2 regions of the Azospirillum sp. genome follow, and region 1 is predicted to be linked to the other one. Evidence: riboswitches for the same ligand, from Rfam matches in the RefSeq annotation. Region 1 holds a riboswitch; the other holds the start of a gene.
What was found. Region 1 has a riboswitch for S-adenosylmethionine ahead of metZ (O-succinylhomoserine sulfhydrylase). Riboswitches for the same ligand answer to the same signal wherever they lie in the genome.
Positions count from the first base shown of each region.

Region 2: another riboswitch for S-adenosylmethionine. It lies ahead of ACRWK7_RS09155 (hypothetical protein); the one in region 1 lies ahead of metZ (O-succinylhomoserine sulfhydrylase).

Region 1 covers NZ_JBOZRT010000155.1:203,814-215,068, reverse strand. The annotation lists gene chrA (chromate efflux transporter) at 1-720, shown strand, start outside; gene ACRWK7_RS33000 (pyrrolidone-carboxylate peptidase) at 722-1,321, opposite strand; gene trpS (tryptophan--tRNA ligase) at 1,335-2,333, opposite strand; gene murJ (murein biosynthesis integral membrane protein MurJ) at 2,402-3,976, opposite strand; gene ACRWK7_RS32985 (hypothetical protein) at 4,105-4,392, shown strand; gene ACRWK7_RS32980 (hypothetical protein) at 4,513-4,773, opposite strand; gene ACRWK7_RS32975 ([protein-PII] uridylyltransferase) at 4,778-7,624, opposite strand; gene ACRWK7_RS32970 (hypothetical protein) at 7,822-8,019, shown strand; gene ACRWK7_RS32965 (phasin family protein) at 8,029-8,544, opposite strand; gene metZ (O-succinylhomoserine sulfhydrylase) at 8,624-9,829, opposite strand; SAM riboswitch at 9,913-9,992, opposite strand; gene ACRWK7_RS32955 (STAS domain-containing protein) at 10,129-10,551, shown strand; gene mutS (DNA mismatch repair protein MutS) at 10,559-11,255, opposite strand, start outside.
Region 2 covers NZ_JBOZRT010000040.1:730-11,984, reverse strand. The annotation lists gene ACRWK7_RS09225 (Ldh family oxidoreductase) at 1-18, shown strand, start outside; gene ACRWK7_RS09220 (GmrSD restriction endonuclease domain-containing protein) at 22-783, opposite strand; gene ACRWK7_RS09215 (4Fe-4S dicluster domain-containing protein) at 963-2,165, shown strand; gene ACRWK7_RS09210 (cyclic nucleotide-binding domain-containing protein) at 2,167-2,640, shown strand; gene ACRWK7_RS09205 (FAD/NAD(P)-binding protein) at 2,666-3,535, shown strand; gene ACRWK7_RS09200 (oxidoreductase) at 3,538-4,335, shown strand; gene ACRWK7_RS09195 (Ni/Fe hydrogenase subunit alpha) at 4,322-5,629, shown strand; gene ACRWK7_RS09190 (hypothetical protein) at 5,630-5,797, opposite strand; gene ACRWK7_RS09185 (hydrogenase maturation protease) at 5,902-6,348, shown strand; gene ACRWK7_RS09180 (NAD-dependent epimerase/dehydratase family protein) at 6,329-7,258, opposite strand; gene ACRWK7_RS09175 (hypothetical protein) at 7,563-7,793, shown strand; gene ACRWK7_RS09170 (GcrA family cell cycle regulator) at 7,867-8,220, shown strand; tRNA gene ACRWK7_RS09165 (tRNA-Glu) at 8,394-8,469, shown strand; gene ACRWK7_RS09160 (hypothetical protein) at 8,603-9,136, shown strand; gene ACRWK7_RS09155 (hypothetical protein) at 9,144-9,440, opposite strand; SAM-I-IV-variant riboswitch at 9,486-9,593, opposite strand; gene ACRWK7_RS09150 (methyl-accepting chemotaxis protein) at 9,644-11,255, opposite strand, start outside.

The DNA of each region.
Region 1 (11,255 bases):
GCGCCGGGCGACTCGCGCGGGCTGGGGCGCTCGCTGCACGTGGTGGCGGTGTGGTGCGCCTTGTGGGTCGCGCCGGTGCTGGCGCTGGCCGCGGTGTTCGGGAGCGGCAGCATCTACCCGGACATCGGCATCGTGTTCAGCCAGGCGGCGATGGTGACTTTCGGCGGCGCCTACGCGGTGCTCGCCTATATCGCGCAGGCGGCGGTGGGCACGCTGGGCTGGCTCAGGCCGGGCGAGATGGTGGACGGGCTGGCGCTTGCCGAGACGACGCCGGGGCCGCTGATCCTGGTGCTGACCTTCGTCGGCTATCTGGCGGCGTTCCGCGACCCGGGCGGGGTGGCGCCGCTGCTGGGCGGGTTCATCGGCGCGGGGCTGACGACGTGGGTCACCTTCGTGCCGTGCTTCCTGTGGATCTTCCTCGGCGCGCCGTACATCGAGGCGCTGCGGCACAGCCGGGCGCTGGCCGGCGCGCTGACGGCGATCACCGCGGCGGTCGTGGGGGTGATCCTCAACCTCACGGTCTGGTTCGGCCTGCACGTGGTGTTCCGCGAGGTCGGCGAGGTGGCCGGGATTCCCTGGCCGGTGTGGGGGACGGTGGACGGGTGGGCGTTGCTGCTGTCGGCGGGGGCGATGGTCGCGGTGCTGCGGTTCCACGTCGGCATCGTGTGGACGCTGGCCGGGTGCGCAGCGGCGGCTGTTGTGGTGCGGATGGTGCTCTGACTCAGGCGGCGGCCCGCACCGCCTCGATCAGCGCCCGCACCCCAGCCTCCAGCCGCTCGAACGCCAGCCCGCCGGCGCGGTCGGTGCAGTGCTCGGGCAGGGGCGGGACGTGGATGAAGGCAACGGGCGTGTCCAGCCCGCGCATCGCCACCGCGTGCAGCGCGCGGTAGTACAGGTGGTTGCAGACGTAGCCGCCGGCGTCGTCGCTGACGTCCACCGGCACGCCGGCCGCCTCCAGCGCCTGCACCAGCACGGGCGCCGGGAAGCCGCAGGCGTAGGAGGGCGGAGCGTCCTCCAGGATCACCACGCCCTGGCGCACGAGCCCGGTGTTGTCGGCCTGCTCGGTCTCGTCGCGGTTCCAGGCGACGCGCTCAACCAGCACCACGTCGGTCTTGGCGGCGAGGCCAAAGCACAGCACGGCGGCCGGCTCGTGCTTGTCCAGAAGATCCTCGAAGGCGTCGCCGGAGGTGCCGTACTCCACCGGCAGGGTGGCGGTGACCACCCCCTCCATCCCGGCCAGCCGCTCCATCAGCAGCATCGTCGGGTTGACCACGTTGCTGCCGAAGGGCTGGAAGCCGGTGAGGAGGATGGGCGCGGTCATTGCGGTCTTCCGGTCAGGGGCGCAGCAGGCCGATGATGTCCTTCACCTCGGCGAGGTGCTTGGACGCGATGGCCTCGGCGCGCTCGCCGCCCTTGCGCAGCAGGCGGTCGATCTCCGCCTTGTCGGCGAGCAGTTCGTTCATCCGCTGGGTGATGGGCGCGAGGTGCGCCACCGCGGCGTCGAGCAGCGCCGTCTTGAACTGCGAGAACTGCGCGCCGGCGAAGCGCTGGATCGCCTGCTCGCGGGTCTCGCCGGACAGCGCCGCGTAGATGGTCACGAGGTTGTCGGCCTCCGGACGCTTCTCCAAATCCTCCAGGGTGTCCGGCAGCGGCTCGGGATCGGTCTTCGCCTTGCGGATCTTCTGGGCGATGGTGTCGGCGTCGTCCGTCATGTTGATGCGGCTGTACTCGGACTCGTCCGACTTGCTCATCTTCTTGGTGCCGTCGCGCAAGCTCATGACGCGCGTCGCCTCGCCGAGGATCTGCGGCTCGGGCAGCGGGAAGAACTCGGTGTCGTAGTGCCGGTTGAAGGCACCGGCGATGTCGCGGGCCAGCTCCAGGTGCTGCTTCTGGTCCTCGCCGACCGGCACGTGCGTCGCCTTGTACAGCAGGATGTCGGCCGCCATCAGCACCGGGTAGGAGTAGAGGCCGAGGTTGGCCATCTCGCGGTGCTTGCCGGCCTTCTCCTTGAACTGCGTCATGCGGTTCAGCCAGCCCAGCGGCGTGTAGCACGACAGGATCCACGACAGCTCGGAATGCCCGGCGACGAAGGACTGGTTGAACAGGATGTTCTTGTCCGGGTCGATGCCGGCCGCGATGTAGGCGGCGGCGACCTCGCGGATGTTGTTGCGCAGGACCTCCGGCTGCTGGTCGATGGTCAGCGCGTGCAGGTCGACGACGCAGAAGATGCACTCGTACTCGTTCTGCAGCGCCACCCAGTTGCGCAGCGCGCCGAGGTAGTTGCCGAGGTGCAGTTGGCGGGTCGGCTGCATGCCGGAGAAGATGCGGTTCACAGAAGGGGCCCTCTCGCTGCGCTCGAGACGTGTGGGAGGCGGTTTTATGGGACGGCCCGGCGCGCGGGTCAAGGTGTGTGGGCGGTGGACGCCACGGCACGCCGCCCCGCCAGCGCCTTCAGGTCGCTCAGGTCCGTCCCGCCGGTGAGGTGCGCCAGCGCGAAGAACAGCCCGCCACCGCCCGCCACCAGCAGCGCGAGCGCGCCGAAGCGCACCGTCGTCGCCCCTGCCTCCAGCGCCGGCGCCAATCCCACCATGCCCGCCAGCAGCCCGGCCCCCATGCCCAGCGCCGCCAGCGCGATGCGCGGGGCTCGGCGCTTGAGGCGGGCGTCCACGTCGAACCGGCCGTGGCGGTGCAGGCCCCAGGCGAGCCAGCCGGCATTCAGCCACGCCGCCACGCCGGTCGCCAGCGCGATGCCGACGTGCCCCAGGACGGGGATCAGCGCCAGCGCCAGCGCGAGGTTGGCCGCCGTCATGGCGATGGCGGCGCGCACCGGGGTGGCGGTGTCGTGGCGGGCGAAGTGGGCGGCGCTCAGCACCTTCACCAGCACCGCGGCGGGGATGCCGGCGGCGTAGGCGGCCAGCGCCTGGGCGGTCGCCGTGGTCTCGGCCAGGCCGAAGGCGCCGCGCTGGAACAGCACGGCGATGATCGGATGGCCGGCCACCGCCAGCGCCGTCGCCGCCGGCAGGCCCAGCAGCAACGCGTACTCCAGCGCGCGGCTGATGTGGGCGCGCACCGCGCCGTCGTCGCCGGCCGCGACGTGGCGCGACAGCACCGGCAGCAGCGCCGTGCCGATGGCGATGCCGATGATGCCCAGCGGCATCTGGTTCAACCGGTCGGCGTAGTAGAGGAACGACACCGCGCCGCTGGGCAGCAGCGAGGCCAGGATCATGTTGATGAACAGGTTCACCTGCACCGCCCCGGCGCCCAGCGCCCCCGGCCCGACCAGCCGGAACAGGCGGCGCACGCGCTCGCTCAGCCGCGGCGGCCGCAGGCGCAGCGCGATCCCCTCGCGCCGGCACGCCCAGGCCATCCAGGCGAGCTGCACGGCGCCCGACAGCGTCACCGCCGCCGCCATCGCGGTGCCGGGTTGCAGCCCCAGCGGCGGGGCCAGCAGCATGGCCGCGATCAGCGTCAGGTTGAAGGCGATGGGCGCCGCCGCGAACGGCCCGAAGCGGTCGAGCGCATTGAGCACCCCGCCCAGCAAGGTCACCAGCGAGATCAGCACCAGATAGGGGAAGGTCAGCCGCGCCATGTGGACGGCCAGCGCGAACTTCTCCGGCTCGTCGGCGAAGCCGGGGGCCAGCAGGTGCATCAGCGCCGGCATGCCCAGCACCGCCAGGACGGCGAAGGGCACGAGCACGCTCAGCAGCACGCCCAGCGCCTCCTCGGCGAAGGTCACGGCGGCGGCGCGGCCGTGGCGCTGCAGCTCGGCGCTGAACAGCGGCACGAAGGCGACGGAGAAGGCGCCCTCGGCGAACAGGCGGCGGAACAGGTTGGGCAGCTTGAGCGCCACGAAGAAGGCGTCGGCCGCCGGCCCGGCGCCCAGCACGGCGGCGGTCAGGATGTCGCGGGCGAAGCCGGCCAGCCGGCTCACCATGGTCAGGCCGCCGACGGTGGCGATGGCGCGGGCGAAGCTCATGCCCAGGGGTATAGCGGCGAACGCCCGGGCCGGAAAGCCGCGCGGACGGGGAACATGGATCGCGCCCGCCTGTTTCTACCGGAATCAGCGCCGGCTCTTCCGGCGAGTCCGATCGCCAGGGTGCCTGTTTGTCGATGCAGCCCGCCGCCGCTTTCCTCGTCGATTTCCAGAGCGCCGACGATATCGCGCGCAAGCGCCAAGCGCTGCAGGGCTGGAGCGAGAGCCTCCTGCGCGCCGTGCTCACCCGCAACCACCTGGAGCTGATCAACGAGACCGACAGCCTGCGCTGCCGGCGGATCCTGTCCGGCTCGATCCTGATCCGCTGCGAGCTGACGCGGCGGCGGACGGGAGCGGCCTTGGGTGATCCGACGGTGGCAGGGGAGCGGCCGGACGGGTCGGTGGTGCGGTTCGCTTAGCGATCGGAGATGTCGGCCCCCTCCCTAGCCCTCCCCCGCTTCGCGGTGGAGGGAACTCCGCCGCTCTGCCCCCTCCACCGCGAGAGCGGGGGAGGGATGGGGAGGGGGCAGTAAGCCTTCTTACTCCGCCCGCGCCGTCTCGGCGAAGAACGCCTCGGTCACCACCACGGCGGTCGCCAGGGCCGCCCACAGCTCGCCGGGGATGGCGGTGTCCGCGGTGACGGAGACGATCAGCCCGACCACGCCGGCCCACAGCGCCGAGAACAGCGCCGCGCCGCCGGCCGCCAGGGCGCGGCCATGCGCACCGCTGCGCATGGTGCGGTAGGACAGCACGCCGGGTGCGGCGACCGACAGGGCGATGAGGAACTGCGCGTACAGCATCGCCTCAGTCCGCCGCGTCGACCGGGCGGGAGCGGCGCACCGCCGGCACCGGGGCCTGCAGTGGCGGCTCGCCGGCGGGGTCGGCGAGGGCGTGCAACAGCCGCTCGCGGATCTGCGCCAGCTTGCTGTCGTGCGTCACCTTCAGGCCGAACACGTCCTTCACGTAGAAGACGTCGATGGCCTTCTCGCCGTAGGTGGCGATCTTCGCCGAGGAGATCTGCAGCGACAGGTTCGACAGCGCGCGCGTCACGTCGTACAGCAGGCCCGGGCGGTCGCGGCCGTTCACCTCGATCACCGTGTGGGTGGTTGAGGCGGCGTTGTCGATCAGCACGCGCGGCGGCACGTGGAAGACGCGCGTCCGGCTGGTCATCGGCGAGCGGCGGTTCGCCAGCTCCTGCAAGGGCTTGAGCTGGCCGGCCAGAACCCTCTCGATGGTCACCGACAGCTTGGCCAGCTTGTCGCCGCCCTCGAAGGCGCCGCCCACCGCGGCGTCCTGCACCGAGAAGACGTCCAGCGCCATGCCGTTGGTCATGGTGAAGATCTTCGCGTCGACGATGTCCGCCCCGCTCGCCGCCAGCGCCCCGGCGAGGCGCGAGAACAGGCCGTGGTGGTCGGTGGCGTAGATCGTCACCTCGGTGATGGCGCGGCCGCGGTCGACCCGCGTCTCGACCGTCAGCGGGCGCTGGTCGCGCTCGGCGCTGCGGATCAGGCGGGCGTGGCGGCCCAGCGTGTCGGTGTCGAAGCTCAGCCAGTAGGCGGGGTAGCCCAGCGTCAGGTGGGTGTCGGTCTCCGCCGGCTCGAAGTCGGCCAGCTCTTCGCGCAGCGCCGCCTGCGCCGCCTGGATGCGCCGCTCGCGCCCCGCCACCGACAGACCGCCGGACATGATTTCTTCGGAACGGTTGTACAGCTCGCGCAGCAGCGTGGCCTTCCAGTTGTTCCAGCGCTGCGGGCCGACGGCGCGGATGTCGGCGACGGTGAGCACCAGCAGCAGCCGCAGGCGCTCCGGCGACTGCACCAGCGCCACGAAGTCGCGGGCGGTCTTCTCGTCCTCCAGGTCGCGCTTGAAGGCGACCTGCGACATGGCGAGGTGCCAGCGCACCAGCCACGCCACCGTCTCCGTCTCCTCCGCCGTGAGGCCGAGGCGCGGGCACAGCTTCTCCGCCACGCGCGCACCCAGCACCGAGTGGTCGCCGCCGCGGCCCTTGGCGATGTCGTGCAGCAGGACGGCCACGTAGAGGGCGCGGCGCGACACCACCTTGTGGATCACCTCCGACGACAGCGGCAGCTCGTCCGCCAGCTCGCCCTGCTCGATCTTGTGCAGGATGCCGATGGCGAACAGCGTGTGCTCGTCCACGGTGAACACGTGGTACATGTCGTACTGCATCTGCGCCACGACGCGCCCGAAGTCGGGCACGAAGCGGGCCAGCACGCCGGCCTCGTTCATGCGGCGCAGGGCCAGCTCCGGGTCCTTGGGGCCGGTCAGCATCTCCAGGAACAGCCGGTTGGCTTCCGGGTCGTTGCGCACCTTGGGGCCGAGCGCCGTGAGCGAGCGGGTGATCGAGCGCAGGGCGTTCGGGTGGATGTCCAGGTCGTTCAGCTGCGCCACGTGGAACAGCCGGATCATGTCGATCGGGTGTTCACGGAACTGCTTGTCGTCGCGCACGTTCAGGCGCTCGCCGTCGAGGACGAAGCCGTCGATGTCCTTGCGGCGGGTCAGCGCGGCGAGGCGCAGGATGTTGAACTTGGGTGGGCGTTTCGACTCCGCCTCCAGCGCCGCGCAGAAGATGCGCGTCAGGTCGCCGACGTCCTTGGCGACCAGGAAGTAGTGCTTCATGAAGCGTTCCACGCCCTTGGTGCCGGCGTGGTCGGTGTAGCCCATGCGGGCGCCGATCTCCGACTGCACGTCGAAGGTCAGGCGGTCCTCCATGCGGCCGGTCAGGTAGTGCAGGTGGCAGCGCGCGGTCCACAGGAAGTTCTGCGCCTTGGCGAAGCGCTGCGCCTCCTCGGGCAGCAGGACGTTCTTGCCGACCAGTTCGTCGGCCTCGTCGGCGCGGTACAGGTACTTGCCGATCCAGAACAGCGTCTGCAGGTCGCGCAGGCCGCCCTTGCCGTCCTTCAGGTTCGGCTCCAGCACGTAGCGGCTGTCGCCGAGCTTCTGGTGGCGGGAGTCGCGCTCGGCCAGCTTGGCCTCGACGAACTCCTGGCCGGACCCGGAGACGACCTCCTTGTCGAAGCGCTTCTTCAGCTCCTGGAACAGCTTGCGCGGGCCCCAGAGGTAGCGCGACTCCAGGATCGCCGTGCGGATGGTGACGTCGGCCTTGGACTGCCGGATGCAGTCGTCGACGCTGCGCACCGCGTGGCCGACCTTCAGGCCGAGGTCCCACAGGACGTACAGCATGTACTCGACCACCTGCTCGACCCGCGGCGTGCGCTTGTAGGGCAGCAGGAAGAGCAGGTCGATGTCGGAGAACGGCGCCAGCTCGCCACGGCCGTAGCCGCCGGTGGCGACGATGTCGAACTGCTCGCCCAGCGTCGGGTTGGCGGACGGGAAGATGTGCGTCAGCGTGAAGGCGGCCAGCGTGCGGATCAGCCGGTCGGCGAGGTAGCAGTTCTGCCGCACGCATTCCTCGCCGGAGCCACCCTGCTCGAACCGGGCGCGCACCTCGGCCCGGCCGCGGGTCAGCGCGCCGCGCAGGCACGCGATGACATGCGGGCGCACCTTGTCGCCGGTGCCGTGCTCCTCGACCAGCGCGTCCAGCTCCTCCATCAGCTTGGCCTTGGAGATGATGGCGCGGCGGTTCGGGATCTCCTGGGGCGGTGCGGCGGGGGCGGCGGCGCGGGGCGACAGCATCAGGGCGGGCTTTCCAGGCGGTGCGGACGATTCGCACTATAGACGGATTCGCCTGGGGGTGCACGGGCGTCGGCGGGGCGCGGAATTCACCGGTCAGACCCGCAAAGTTCGCGGGGCGCCTCGTCCCTCCTCAACGGCTTGGTAAGCCTTTTGGCGTATATCTATGGCTCATGGCGATAAACGCCGGAGTGCGTACAATGCTCGTTACCCTCGCTCCCACGCCGCGGGACCACACAGGCGGCGGCCTGCGCATCGGATCTCCGCTCCTCGAAATCGCGCAGGCCATCAACCGGGACTGCCCGAACGACGTGGTCGTCGAAGTGCTCGACGCGCACGGGCGCCGCGAGGCCGTGTTCGGCGACGAGCAGGACTACGGGTCGATCGACCTGTTCTGACGCTTCGGCTCAGCGCCGGACGCGCGACAGACGGCGCGCGTTGGCGCGGGCGCGGCGGTGGAAGGCCGGCAGGCCGGCGCCGGCCAGGCTGGCCGCGGATTCCACGAAATGCATGCCGGCGTTCATGCCGGCGCTCATGCTCTCTTCCCACCAGCGCTGCTGCACGGTGACCAGATCGAGCGGCGAGCGGCAGGTGCCCAGGCTGGCCATCGCCAGCGTCGCCGCCTGCACCGGGCCGGTGAACAGCGCCAGCCATGCGTGCTGAAGCTCGGCGACGCCGACCGCCATGGCGGAGGTCGCCTCGGCCACGGCCTCGACCTTTTCCGCGCCCATGCGGACGAACTCGGGATCGGTGGCCGACAACGGGTCGGTCAATGTGCCGGCCATCATCGCCGTTCGGTAGCCGATGGTGCGCGCCGCGGCGACGCCCATCTCGCCGTGCTTGCCGGCGGTCTTCGCCAGTTCGTTCACCACCGCCGCCATCCGGGTGGCGTGACCCGCAGGGTTGGCTCGCCGAGCCGCCATGTGTACCGTCCTTGTGCGCTGCAACAGAAAGCCCCTCCCCAACGCTGAAGGATGGGGAGGGGTTCCGCAGCGACGGGTTCTACGCCGAACGCAGGGCGCGGTCCAGATCCTCGACGATGTCCTGCGGATCCTCCAGGCCGACCGACAGGCGGATCAGGTCGGGGCGGATGCCGGCCTTGGCCTTGTCCTCCGGCGCCACCTTGGCGTGGGTGGTGGTGTCGGGGTGGGTGATCAGGCTCTTGGCGTCGCCCAGGTTGTTGGAGATCAGCACCATCCGCAGGTCGTTCATGAAGCGGAACGATTCGTCCCGGCCGCCCTTGATGCGGAAGGCGACCATGGTGCCGCCGCCGGTCATCTGCCGGCGCGCCAGATCGTGCTGCGGGTGGCTGGGCAGGGTGGGGTAGAGCACCTGCGTCACCTTCGGGTGGGTGGACAGGAACTCCGCCACCTGGGTGGCCGCCTGGGTCTGGGCGTTGACGCGCAGTTCCAGCGTCTCCAGGCCCTTGAGCAGGACCCAGGCGTTGAACGGGCTGATGGTCGGGCCGGTGTGGCGGACGAAGGGGTGGATCACCTCCGTGCCGAACTTGGCGTCGGACAGGATGATGCCGCCCAGGCAGCGGCCCTGGCCGTCGATGTGCTTGGTCGCTGAATAGACGACGACGTCGGCGCCGAACTCCAGCGGGCGCTGCGCCACCGGCGTGGCGAAGGCGTTGTCCACCACCACCTTGGCCCCGGCCTTGTGGGCGAGGTCGCACACCGCCTTGATATCGACGATCTCCAGCCCCGGGTTGGAGGGGGTCTCCAGGAACACCGCGGCCGTCGGCTGGGACAGCGCCTCCTCCCAGGCCGCCGGATCGGTGCCGTCGATCAGGACGGGGACGATGCCGTAGCGCGGGCAGAGGTTCTTGACGATGTGCAGGCACGAGCCGAACAGCGCGAACGGTGCCACGATGCGGTCGCCGGCCTTGAGGAAACACAGGAGCGCCGCCGTCACCGCGGCCATGCCGGAGGTGGTGGCGTAGGCCCACTCCGCGCCCTCGTAAGCGGCGAGGCGGTCCTCGAACATGGCGCAGGTCGGGTTGCGGAAGCGCGAGTAGACCTGACGCTGGCCGTCGTTGAGGAAGGCGCTCTCCGCCTCCTCGGCCGAGGCGTAGACGAAGCCGGAGGTCTGGAAGATCGCCTCCGACGTCTCGTCGAAGCCGGAACGCTGGGTGCCGCCGTGCACCAGCTTGGAGCGCGGGCGCAGCCCGGCGACGTTGGGTTTGCGGGTATCGGTCCTGGCCATGGCCGCCTCTCTCCTGTTCCCGCGGCCGGGGGGCGTGCCGGCCGCACAAACAAAAAACGCCCCGACCGTCCACAGGTCGAGGCGCGGACGCGGCTCGGACCTCTTTAGCGGATTGTTTTACGTGGCCCGCAAGCCGGTCGCCCAAATCACCACGTGACGACGGTTTTAGGCCCGGCCACCGGGCGCGTCAAGCCTCCGTGCGGCAACGTCACGCAGGAGTATGCGCTCCGCGCCGCTTGTCACGGCTGGGTTGCCTGATCATAGAGGTGTGGCTCCTTACTCTCTGCGCCGGTGATGCCGTGCAGTACCGCAAGTTCCACGACCGCCATTTCACGCGGTTCGCCCTCGCCGGGCGCCTGACCGGCCAGGGCGGCGACGAGGTGCGCGACCTGATCGCCGACGTGAAACACGCCACCGACCGCCGTTGCGTGCTCGACCTGGGCGGGCTGGAGTTCATCGATTCCGCCGGCATCGGCATGCTGCTGGTGGTCAACGGCGAGGCGATCGCGGCCGGCAAGTCGGTCGCCATGCTGACCGGCGAGGGGCAGGTGCTGCGCGTGGTGACGCTGACCCGCATCGGCATGATCATCCCGCAGTTCGAGAGCCTGGACGCCTACGTGGCCTCCTGCGTGCCGGAGGAGGTGCTGGCCGAGCACCCCTGCGCCCCCGGCGAGAACCCGCTGGCCCTGGCGGCGCGGGCGCTGAAGGCCGACGCGGCGTAACCGCCCCTTACCCCTTCAGCAACCCGCGCAGCCGGTACAGCTCCTCCAGTGCCTGACGCGGCGTCAGGTCGTCGGGGTTGACGGCCTTCAGCGCCTCCTCCACGGCGGAGGGCTGCGGCGGTGCCGCGGCCGGAGCGGCCGGGGGCGGGCGCTTCTTTGCGGCGCTGAACAGCGGCAGATCCTCGGCGAGGCGGTGGATGGCGGCGTTCTGCTCGCCGGATTCGAGGATCTGCAGCACCTCCTCGGCACGGCCGACCACCGCCGCCGGCAGGCCGGCCAGCTTGGCGACATGGATGCCGTAGCTGCGGTCCGCTGCGCCGGAGGTCACCTCGTGCAGGAACACCACGTCGCCCTGCCACTCCTTGATGCGCATGGTGTGGCAGTTGAGCGCCGGCAGCTTGGAGGCCAGCATGGTCAGCTCGTGGTAGTGCGTGGCGAACAGCGCGCGGCAGCGGTTGACGTCGTGCAGGTTCTCCACGCACGCCCAGGCGATGGACAGGCCGTCGAAGGTCGCGGTGCCGCGGCCGATCTCGTCGAGGATGACCAGCGCCCGCTCGCCGGCCTGGTTCAGGATGGCGGCGGTCTCCACCATCTCCACCATGAAGGTGGAGCGGCCGCGGGCGAGGTCGTCGGCCGCGCCGACGCGGCTGAACAGCCGGTCGACCACGCCGATGTGCGCGTTGTCCGCCGGCACGAAGCTGCCC
Region 2 (11,255 bases), on a different contig from region 1:
CCGGAGGGGCTGGGCTGAGCCCTACCGCCCCGCGCGCCGGCAGCCGTCGAGCACTTGGTCGATGGCGGCGCGCTCGCGGGCGTCCACCGCCAGCTCCCAGCGCAGCTTCACCGCCACCCAGTCGGCGACGTAGCGGCAGAGCTGCGTGCGGTCGGGCGGCAGCCACTCGTCCGGTCCCTTGGAGCCCTTGGCCCGGTTGACGGCGGCGGCGACGGTGACCAGCGTGCGGCGGTCGGTCAGGTCGTTGGCGTAGGCGGCGCGGCGCTCGCGGCTCCAGGCGTGGCCGCCGCTGTCGTGCGCCTCGTCCAGCGGCACGCGGTGGTCGATGTCCAACTCGTGCGGATCGCGGGATTCCTGGCCGGTGTAGGAGTCGCGCCAGCGCCCGCGGATCACCCGGCAGCCGTCGGAGGAGAGTTGCACCGGCTCCAGGCTGTCGCGGATCAGCACCGCGGCGCGCACGTCGCGGCAGCTGCCGGGCACCTCGGCCCAGTGCGGCCAGTCCTCGCGGCGATAGCCCTTCTGCTTCTCGGCCACCACCCGGACGCGGGCGAGCCAGCCCTCGACCTCCGCCACGTCGACCCGCGCGGCGTCGGGGGGCACCGCCGGCACGCGGTAGGCGGGGCGCTTCGGCTCCTGGCCGAGCAGCCGTTCCACCGTGCCGGGCGGCAGCAGATCCAGCCGTTCGAGCAGCGCCGCCCCGCCCAGCAGCGCCAGCGCCAGCAGCAGCGCGCCCGGCGACAGGCGCCGCCACGACCGCCGTCCGCCGCCGTTCCATCGATCCATCGCCGATCCCCCGTCCGTCCGCCGGCGATCATTACGGCGCGCGCGCTCCGTTGAAAAGGTCCAAGCCCCCCGAAAGGCGCAGGGCACGAGACCTCCGGCTGCGGCTATTTGCGCAGCGTGGCGCGCCGTGACACGCGTATACTCGTGCCCGTCGGAACGCTTCGCATCGGACGGAGCCCATGGTTCACAACGACACCAACGCGGCGCCCGCCGGCCACCGGCTGGTGGTCGGCCGCGACGGCCTCGACGCCCTGATCGCCGCGCTGCAAGGCGATGGCTACGCGGTGATCGGCCCCCGCGTGCGCGACGGCGCCATCGCCTACGAGCCGGTCGACAGCACCGCCGACCTCCCCATCGGCGTCATCGACGAGCAGGACGGCGGCCATTACCGCCTGAACACCGGCCCGGACGAGACGCTGTTCGGCTACACGGTCGGCCCGCACAGCTGGAAGCGCGCGCTGTACCCGCCGCGGCAGTCGCTGTGGACGGCGGCGCGCGACCCGGAGAAGGGCTTCACCGTGGAGAAGCCCGACGACACGCCGCCGCGCCAGGCGTTCCTCGGCGTCCGGCCGTGCGAACTGAAGGCGCTCGGCATCCACGACCAAGTGTTCGGCGTGCAGCCGCACGACGGCGGGCACGGCGCCCCGCAGTTCACCGACCAGGGCTACGCCGCGCGGCGGGCCACGGCGTTCGTGGTCGCGGTCAACTGCGGGCGGGCGGGCGGCACCTGCTTCTGCACGTCGATGGGCGGCGGCCCGAAGGCCGAGGGCGGCTACGACCTCGCCATCACCGAGATCAACCGCAACGGCTGGCACGACTTCCTGGTCGAGGCGGGCAGCGAACACGGCCGCGCCATCCTGGACGCGCTGCCCGGCCGGCGGGCCGAGGTGTACGACGTGCAGGCCGCCCAAGCCGTCACCGACGCCGCGCGCGGGCAGATGGGCCGCGCCATGGTGCCGGACGTCGCCGGCCTGCTGGCGAAGACCCTGGAGCACCCGCGCTGGGACGAGGTGGCGAAGCGCTGCCTGTCCTGCGCCAACTGCACCATGGTCTGCCCGACCTGCTTCTGCTCGACCATGGAGGACGTGACCGACCTCGCCGGCGAACGGACGGAGCGGGTGCGGCGCTGGGATTCCTGCTTCACCCTGGACTTCTCCTACATCCACGGCGGCAGCATCCGGCAGAGCACGGCGTCGCGCTACCGCCAGTGGATCACCCACAAGCTGTCGACCTGGCACGAGCAGTTCGGCACCTCGGGCTGCGTCGGGTGCGGGCGCTGCATCACCTGGTGCCCGGTCGGCATCGACATCACCGAGGAAGCCCGCGCGATCCACGACAGCACGCGTGGCGACGCAAAGGGCACCGACGAGGGGAGGGCGTGAGATGGTGGCGATCGAGGGGCTGGGCCGGCTGCTGGCCGAACATCCGTTCTTCCGGGACATGAGCTCGGACGTCCGCGACATCGTCGTCGGCTGCTGCGCCAACGCGCACTACCGGCCCGGCGAGTACCTGTTCAAGGAGGGCGGCAAGGCCGACCACTTCTACCTGATCCGCCAGGGCAGCGTCGCCGTGGAGGTGCACGCGCCCGGCCGGCCCGCGGTGGTGGTGGAGAACATCGGCGAGGGCGAGATCATCGGCTGGTCCTGGCTGGTGCCGCCCTACGTCTGGACCTTCGACGCCCGCGCCACCGATCAGGTGCGCGCCATCACCATCGACGGCGCCTGCCTGCGCACCAAGCTCGAGGCCAACCACGAGCTCGGCTACCAGCTCTACCAGCGCTTCATCCCGATCATGGGGCGCCGCATCTCCGAGGCGCGGCTGCGCATCGTCGAGCTGACCACGGACGCCGTCTACTGAGCACCACCGCTGCGGAGCGACCGTCATGGACGGCACCCTACCGACCCGCGTGAACGCTTCCCCCGCCCCTGCGCCCGACCCGATGGACACGCGGCCGTTCCGCATCGTCCGCCGCATCGCCGAGGTGGACGGCTGCTTCACGCTGCACCTGCGCTCGCTGGACGGCCGGCCGCTGGTCTACCAGCCCGGACAGTTCAACATGCTCTACGCCTTCGGCGCGGGCGAGGTGGCGATCTCCATCTCCGGCGACTGCCGCGACCTGACCACGCTGGTGCACACCATCCGCGAGGTCGGCACGGTGACCAAGGCGTTGGCGAAGCTGAAGGTCGGCGACGTGGTCGGCGTGCGCGGCCCGTTCGGCCGGGCATGGCCCATCGAGGAGGCGTACGGCAACGACATCCTGTTCGTCACCGGCACCATCGGCCTCGCCCCCCTGCGCCCGCTGATCCACGAGGTGCTGCACCGGCGCGAGCACTTCGGCAAGGTGGTGATCTGCTACGGCTCGCGCGGCACCCACGACATCCTGTACGAGAAGGACCTGCACCGCTGGCGCGGGCGCTTCGATTTGCAGGTGCACGTCACCGTGCACTCGGCCCCAAGCGGCTACCGCGGGCGGGTGGGCAGCGTCGCCAACCTCGTCAAGATCGCCCGCTTCGACCCGGAGCTCACCACCGCCTACGTCTGCCGGTCGGAGACCATGACCCGCCCCGCCGTGCAGGCGCTGCACGAGCGCGGCATCACCTCGGACCGTATCTACGTGACGCTGGAGCGCAACATGAAGTGCGGCGTGGGCTTCTGCGGGCACTGCCAGATGGGCGGCTCCTTCATGTGCAAGGACGGGCCGGTGTACCGCTACGACACCATCGAGGACATCTTCACGGTGCGGGAGCTGTAGCCATGGTCCAGGCCCGAAAATCCAAACAGGCCAAACCCAAGCTCGCGGTGTGGAAGTTCTCGTCCTGCGACGGCTGCCAGCTCTCGCTGCTCGACCTCGAGGACGAGCTGCTGGAGGTCGCCGGGGCGGTGGAGATCGCCTATTTCCTCGAGGCGACGCGGGTGGAGATCAAGGGGCCGTACGACGTCTCGCTGGTCGAGGGCTCGATCACCACGCCGCACGACGCCGTCCGCATCAAGAAGATCCGCGCCCAGTCGAAGGTGCTCGTCACCATCGGCGCCTGCGCCACCGCGGGCGGCATCCAGGCGCTGCGGAACTTCCGCGACGTCGACGGCTTCATCAGGGCGGTCTACGCGCACCCCGCCTACATCGACACGCTGGCGACCTCGACGGCCATCCAGGACCACGTGGCGGTGGACTTCGAGCTGCGCGGCTGCCCGGTGAACAAGCACCAGCTGCTGGAGGTGCTGAACGCCACGCTGAACCGCCGCAAGCCGGTGATCCCCGCGCACAGCCAGTGCGTGGAGTGCAAGATGGCGGGCACGATCTGCGTGACGGTGGCGCACGGCACGCCGTGCCTGGGGCCGGTTACGCAGGCCGGCTGCGGCAACCTGTGCCCGGGCTTCGCGCGCGGCTGCTACGGCTGCTTCGGCCCGAAGGAGAACCCCAACACCGCCAGCCTCGCCCGGCACATGGCGGCGCTGGGGGTGGGCAGCCGCGACATCGCCCAGGCCTTCCGCTCCTTCAACGCCAACGCCGAGACCTTCCGGAAGGAGGGTGATGCCCATGACGATCGCTGAAACCGCCAGCCGCACCATCAAGGTGGACGCGCTCGCCCGCGTGGAGGGGGAGGGGGCCCTGACCGTCCGGGTCAAGGACGGGGTCATCACCGACGTCAAGTTCCGCATCTTCGAGCCGCCGCGCTTCTTCGAGGCGCTGCTGAAGGGCCGTCCCTATTCCGACGCGCCGGACATCACGTCGCGCATCTGCGGCATCTGCCCGGTCGCCTACATCGCCGGCGCCAGCCAGGCCATGGAGGACGCGCTGGGCGTCGACATCGGCGAGGGGGTGCGCAAGCTGCGCCGCCTGATGTACTGCGGCGAGTGGGTCGAGAGCCACGTGCTGCACGCCTACCTGCTGCACGCGCCGGATTTCCTGGGGATGGAGGACGCCCTCCAGATCGCCAAGGTGCACCCGGAGCTGGTCGAGCGCGGCCTGCAGCTGAAGAAGCTCGGCAACCGCATCATCGAGGTCATCGGCGGCCGCGCCATCCACCCGGTCAACACCAGGGTCGGCGGCTTCTACAAGTCGCCCCGCAAGGCCGAGGTGCGCGCCCTCATCGAGCCGCTGAAGCGCGCGGTCGACGAATCTCTGGCGACCGTCAGGGTCTTCGCCGGCCTGGAGTTCCCCGACTACGAGCACGACTACACCTTCGTCGCCCTGCACCACGACGAGGACTACGCCATCGAGCGCGGCCGGCTGGTCTCCAACCGCGGGCTGGATATCCCGGTCTCCGCCTTCGAGGAGCATTTCGACGAGGAACACGTCCGGCACTCCACCGCCCTGCACGGCGTGATGACGGACGGCAGCGGCCCCTACATGGTCGGCCCGCTGGCCCGCTACGCGCTGAACCACGCGCAGCTGTCGCCGCTTGCCCGGCAGGCCGCTTACGACGCCGGCCTGGGTCCGGTCGAGCGCAACCCGTTCAAGAGCATCGTCGTCCGCGCGGTGGAGGTGCTGTACGCCTTCGAGGAGGCGCTGAAGCTGGCGGAACGCTATGAGGAACTGGCGATCCCGGCGCCGCCGATCGCCCCTGGCGCCGGGCGCGGCCACGGCTGCACAGAGGCGCCCCGCGGCCTGTGCTGGCACCGCTATGACCTGGACGGGGAGGGGCGCATCACGCACGCCCGCATCGTCCCGCCGACGGCGCAGAACCAGAAGCAGATCGAGCGCGATCTGTGGGGCGTGGTGCAGGCCCACCTGCACCTGCCCGACGAGCAGCTGAAGTGGCGCTGCGAGCAGGCGATCCGCAACTACGACCCCTGCATCTCCTGCGCCACGCACTTCCTGACGCTGACGGTGGAGCGCGGCTGATCAGCGCTTCGTCAGCACGTCGATGAACATCGGCGCCCACATGACGAAGCACCAGACGACGCCGAGGAAGACGCCGCGGGTGAGGTCGTCGAAGGTCGGCTCCTCCAGGCGGAACAGCCGCCAGGTGGCTTCGCGGTTCTCGTCCTCGCGATTGCGGGTGATGGTCATCGGATCGTACCCTGTGCTGCCGAGGTGTGCGGGATGGGATCGTTGAGAACGGATGCCGGACGGCCGCCGTTCCGCCCCTGTCCGAAGGGTGAAGGGGCCACGCGATGACGCTGGTGCTGGGTATCGGAAACCGCTTCCGCCGCGACGACGGCGTCGGTCCGGCGGTCGCCGACCGGCTGGCGGCGCTGGGAATCCCGGCGCAGGAGCATTCGGGCGAGGGCGCCGGCCTGATCGAGGCGTGGCGCGGCCAAGCCCGCGTCGTCGTGGTCGACGCCACGCAGTCCGGTGCCGAATCGGGCACCGTCGTGCGGCTGGACGCCGTGGGCGCCGCACCGCCGCGCGGCCTGTTCCGCTATTCCAGCCATCTGTTCGGCCTCGCCGAGGCGGTGGAGACGGCCCGCGCGCTCGGCCACCTGCCGGAACGCCTGGTGATCTGGGGAATCGAGGGCGCCGACTTCGGCTTCGGCGACGCGCTGACGCCCGCCGTGGCCGAGGCCGCGGACCTGGTGGCGCAGCGCATCGCCGCCGAACTCACAGCACCGCCCAGCTGACCGTGGCGCCCAGCCCCTCCAGGAGGCCGGTGCGGCAGGTCAGCCCGTAGGCGGCGCGCGCCTTGGCCGGATCGCCGATGGACACGCGGATGTCGCCCGGCCGCGCCGGCCGGTGCAGGCGCCGTGCCTTCTTGCCGCACAGTTCCTGCAGCACGTCCAGCAGCATCAGGATCGAGGTCGGCCGGCCGGTGCACAGATTGTAGACCGCCGCCCCCTGCGAGCGCTTCTGCATGGAGGCCATCAGGAAGCGCACCACGTCGCCGACGTAGACGAAGTCGCGCACCTGCTCGCCGTCGCCGTGGATCTCCACCTCCTCGCCGCGCGCCACCCGGCGGGCGAAGATCGAGATGACGCCGGAGTAGGGCGACAGCGGGTCCTGGCGCGGCCCGTAGACGTTGAAGAAGCGGAAGCCCACGGTGGGAACGTTGTGGATCTCCCACGCCACGCGGGCGTGCAGCTCGCAGCCCAGCTTGTCCACGCCATAGGCCGAGCGCGGCTGCGGCACGCAGTCCTCGCCCAGCGGCGTGTCCGGGTTGTCGCCGTACACCGCGGCGGAGGAGGCGTAGACCACCGGCACCGACCCGCCATCGCGGATGGCGCGCGCCACCTCGAACACCGTCACGGCGCCGCCGACATTGGTGCGGTGCGTCTCCGCCCACAACTCCTTGGAGCGCTGCACCGAGGCGACGGCGGCAAGGTGGAACACGCCGTCCACGCCGTCCATGGCGTGCCGCACGGCGTCGGCATCGGCGACGTCGCCGACCACCAGCTCGGCGCGCGACGGCTTGTTCTCCAGCCGGCCGGTGGACAGGTCGTCGAGGATGGTGACGGCGTGCCCCTCGCCCAACAGGGCATCGGCCAAGTGCGAACCGATGAAGCCGCAGCCGCCGGTGACCAGATAGTGCGCCATCGCGCCAGCTCCTTCGTCTACCAACGAAGCCTGATATGGGGCAGGGCGGGCGATCCCCTACCTCTTCTTCGGGGTTAGCGGGGCGGCGCAGGATGGGAGCCCCTCTCCGGACGGGGAGGGCGATTCGGCGCGCCACCCCGCACCCCGCGCCGGGCAACGACGGCCACGGGTTCAACAGGCTTATCCACGGAGCTGTCCACCATTTTGTGGATAACTCCGGTCAAGAGCGCTGTCCCATCCTTGTTCCATCCTTGCCGGAGGAGGGGCGGTTGCCCGCCCTGCGCATTTATGGTAAATACGGACCATGGACTCGATCCGCCGCACCGGAGACCGCAGCACCGACCCGATCCGCCCCGACGGTGGCGGAGCCCGCGCGCTGTCCGCCGGCCGCGGCGGTGGCCGGGTGGGGGAGGTCGGCACCCCGGGGCGGCAGCGCATCCCGTCGGTGCGCCAGCTCGCCAGCCTGATGGTGAACGGCATCCTGACGCTGCCGCGCAACTACCGCCGCGGCATGTTCCTCGACATCACCGCCTGATTTTCGAAGCGCGCGGAAACCCAGCGCGGCCTTGAGCGTTGAGCGTTCAGGACGTGCGAGGGGGACACGCGACATGCCGTGGGATGCGCGGACCGGCGGCTGGCCGGCGTCGAGGGAGATCCTGGAACAGCTCTTCGTCCACGAACGGCGCTCGTACGGCGAGATCGCCGACCTGTTCGGCACGACGCGCAACGCGGTGGCCGGGCGCTGCCACCGGCTGGGGCTGGCGTCGCACGACGGCGTCGGCGGCTACGCCGTGCAGCGGCGGCGGGAGGAGGAGCGCTCGACGCGGGAACCGCGCGGCTGCCGCTGGATCCAGGGCGACCTGGGCGACGAGGACTGGACCTATTGCCAGGAGCGCCGGCGGCCGGGCTCCTCGTATTGCGAACGCCATCACCGCCGCGTCTTCGTGCGGCGCAGCCCGTGAGAGGGCGCCCGCCCGCATTGCCTAAAATCGCATAATGGTGATTATGGAAATAATATACGGTGGCCGGGGCAGGCCATCCCGTGTCGATCCGGCCATCGTGACACTTTCGATAAAGTTTCGCTTGCGCCCAAGCCTCCGGTCGGATATCTACGGCGCCCTTGCCGGTGCACGATGTCCCCATCGTCTAGAGGCCTAGGACACCGCCCTCTCACGGCGGCAACCGGGGTTCGAATCCCCGTGGGGACGCCACCCTCCGCATCCATCCTGCGGAGGTATGCCAAACGCTCCGCCTCCTCTCTTTTTCCCGGGGAATGCTGCCGAAGGCGACTTGTATGTCTTCGGTGGGGCCGTCGCGACCGCGGCGGCGAGGGAGGACGTCGATATGGCGCGCATGGTTCGGTGCTGCGCAGTGGCGCTCGCGCTGTTTTCGTTCGGGTCCGCGTGCGGAGCGGAAACGCTGGATTGCTGGCTGCTGACGGGAAACGCACTGGAGCAGGCCCGGCACCAGGGGTTGTGCCTGGACAGCTTCGCCCGCAACACGACCGACGCCACGCCGCCCCACGGGGGAAGGATCGCCAGCTCGAAAGACCGCGGCAGGCACGCCACGGGCGCCGACGGCGTGAAAACGACGGCGCTTCCCGCAAGGCCGAACCGGGCGCGCGCCGGGGAGGACAACGACGCCCGCCCTGCGCCCCCCCAGCCGCCCGGCGTCGATCCGGAACCGATGCGGACGTACACCGCCGAGGCGCAGCCCACGGTCCGGAAAGATCCGGTGACGCAAGCCGTGTCCGCCGTTCAGCAGGAACTCGAACGGTTCACCCGGGACGTCGAGCGGGACTTCGGTCTGCTCGGGCGGGCCCTGCTGCAGGGCGGCTCCTCCGGAACCCCTTCGCATTCCCCGCATTCGGGGCGGTGAGCGGGGCTCACCGTCCGGGGGGCCGCGCCCAGTCCCGCGCCTCGTCCAGGCGGTCGCCGGCCAGGACCTTGTCCAGGTGCACCAGCATCCGGCCCGGCCGGTCCTCCTCGAGAACCCGGTAGACGTGCGTCCACAGCCCGAAACGGCGGTGCACCACCACGTACACCGTCCCGCGCACGAAGCGCCGGCCGCTGTCCGGCAGCGGACATGGCCCGACGGCGACGGCGGTGTCGTCCGGGCCGAGGATCAGCGACAGGTCGGGCTGCGACAGGTCGAGCGGGGCGATGGAAAGGCTGTCCGGCATAAAAAATCCCTCCTCTGGTTCGGCGAGGAGGGCTGACGCGGCGGCTCGGTCCCGTTTGGTTGCCGGTACGGCCACATCCTCCCTCGCGGGAGCACCACCTTGCCCGGGTCGGCAGGTTGGTGTTGGGCGTCAGCCCAACTCTTGATGCTGGGGCGTGTATACAGCCTGGAGCGCGGCGGCGCAAGCGCCGCGCTCCAAAATCCTCACGCGGCCTGGGAGCGCACCTCGTCCAGGAAGCCCGCCATCTCGGCGGACAGCGCGCGGCTCTGCTCGCACAGGCCGCGCGCGGCGGACAGCACGGCGGCGGCGGTGCCGCCCGCGTTTTCTGTGGTGTGCGCCAGCCCGGCGACGGTCGAGGACACGCCCTGGCTGCCGAGCGCCGCCATCTCCACCGCCCGCGCGATCTCCCGCGTGGCGGCGTTCTGTTCGCCGACCGAGGCGGTGACGGCGCCGGAGATGGAGTCGATCTCGGTGATCGTCGCGGCGATGGCCTGGATCGCCGCCGCCGCCTCGCGCGTCACGCCCTGCATGGCGGCGACGTGCGCGTTGATCTCGTCGGTCGCCCTGGCGGTCTGGTCGGCGAGGCCCTTCACCTCGCTGGCCACCACCGCGAAGCCCTTGCCGGCCTCCCCTGCCCGTGCCGCCTCGATGGTGGCGTTGAGGGCCAGCAGGTTGGTCTGCTTGGCGATGGCGTGGATCAGCTCGACCACCTGCCCGATCCGCCCGGCGCTGGCGATCAGGCCCTGCACCGTCTCGTTGGTGCGGCCGGCGTGCGCCACCGCGGCGCCGGCGATGCGGGCGGAGTGGCCGACCTGCTCCTCGATGCCGTGGATGGAGCCGGCGAGTTCGGTCGCGGCGGCGGCGGCGGAGCGGACGTTGCCGAGGATGGCGGCGGCCTCGCGCGCCGCCTCCTGCGACCGCGCCGAGGCGTCGCCGGCCTCCTCCGCCATGGTGCCGGCGCTGCCGGCCATGCCCTGCGCGGACGCCGCGATGCCCTCCACCAGCCGGCTCACCCGGCTCTGGAAGCGGTCGGCGAGGGCGCAGAGCGCGGCGCGCTTGTCGCGCTCCGCGCGGGCGGTCGCCTCGGCCTGGTCGGCGTGCATCCGCTGGATGGCCTCGGCGTTGTCGCGGAAGACGCGCAGCGAGTCCGCCATGTCGCCGATCTCGTCGTGCCGGCCGGCGCCCGGCACCGCCACGCCGGTGTCGCCGCGCGCAAGCTGCGCCATCACCGCCGCCATGGCGCGCAGCGGCCTCACCACCACGCGGCCGAGCAGGACGTTGAGCAGCAGGATCTGCACCGCCAGCGCCAGCAGCGCCGCCGCGACCTGCCCGCGCATCTGCCCCTGGATCGCGGCGACCTGCTCCTCCAGGCTCCAGGCGATCTGGAGCACGCCGATCAGCCGGTTGCTCTTGCCGCTGACCACCGGCACCGCCACCACGATGTGCCCGTTGCCGGAGCGCACCTGCACCCCTGCCCCGCCCTTCGCGGCCCCGCCCTTCGCGGCCCCGCCCTTCGCGGCCTCGGCCAGATCCGCGTCGGCGCCGAGGTCGTAGCGGGCGAAGCGCGGGTTGGCGAAGTCCACCAGCGCCCCGGCCGACACCGACAGCGCGCGCAGCGAGGCCAGCTGCACCTCGTTGGAGTTGGCGAGCGGCATGAACTCGCTCTCCACCGCCGCGCCGTCGCCGGCCAGGATGCCGACGCGCACGGCGTTGGCGAGCATCTCCGTCTTCACGCGGGCATCGTGCGCGGCAAGGCGCACCGCGTCGCGGTACTGCATGGCCGCCTGCATGCCCATGATGGCGACGAAGCCGCCG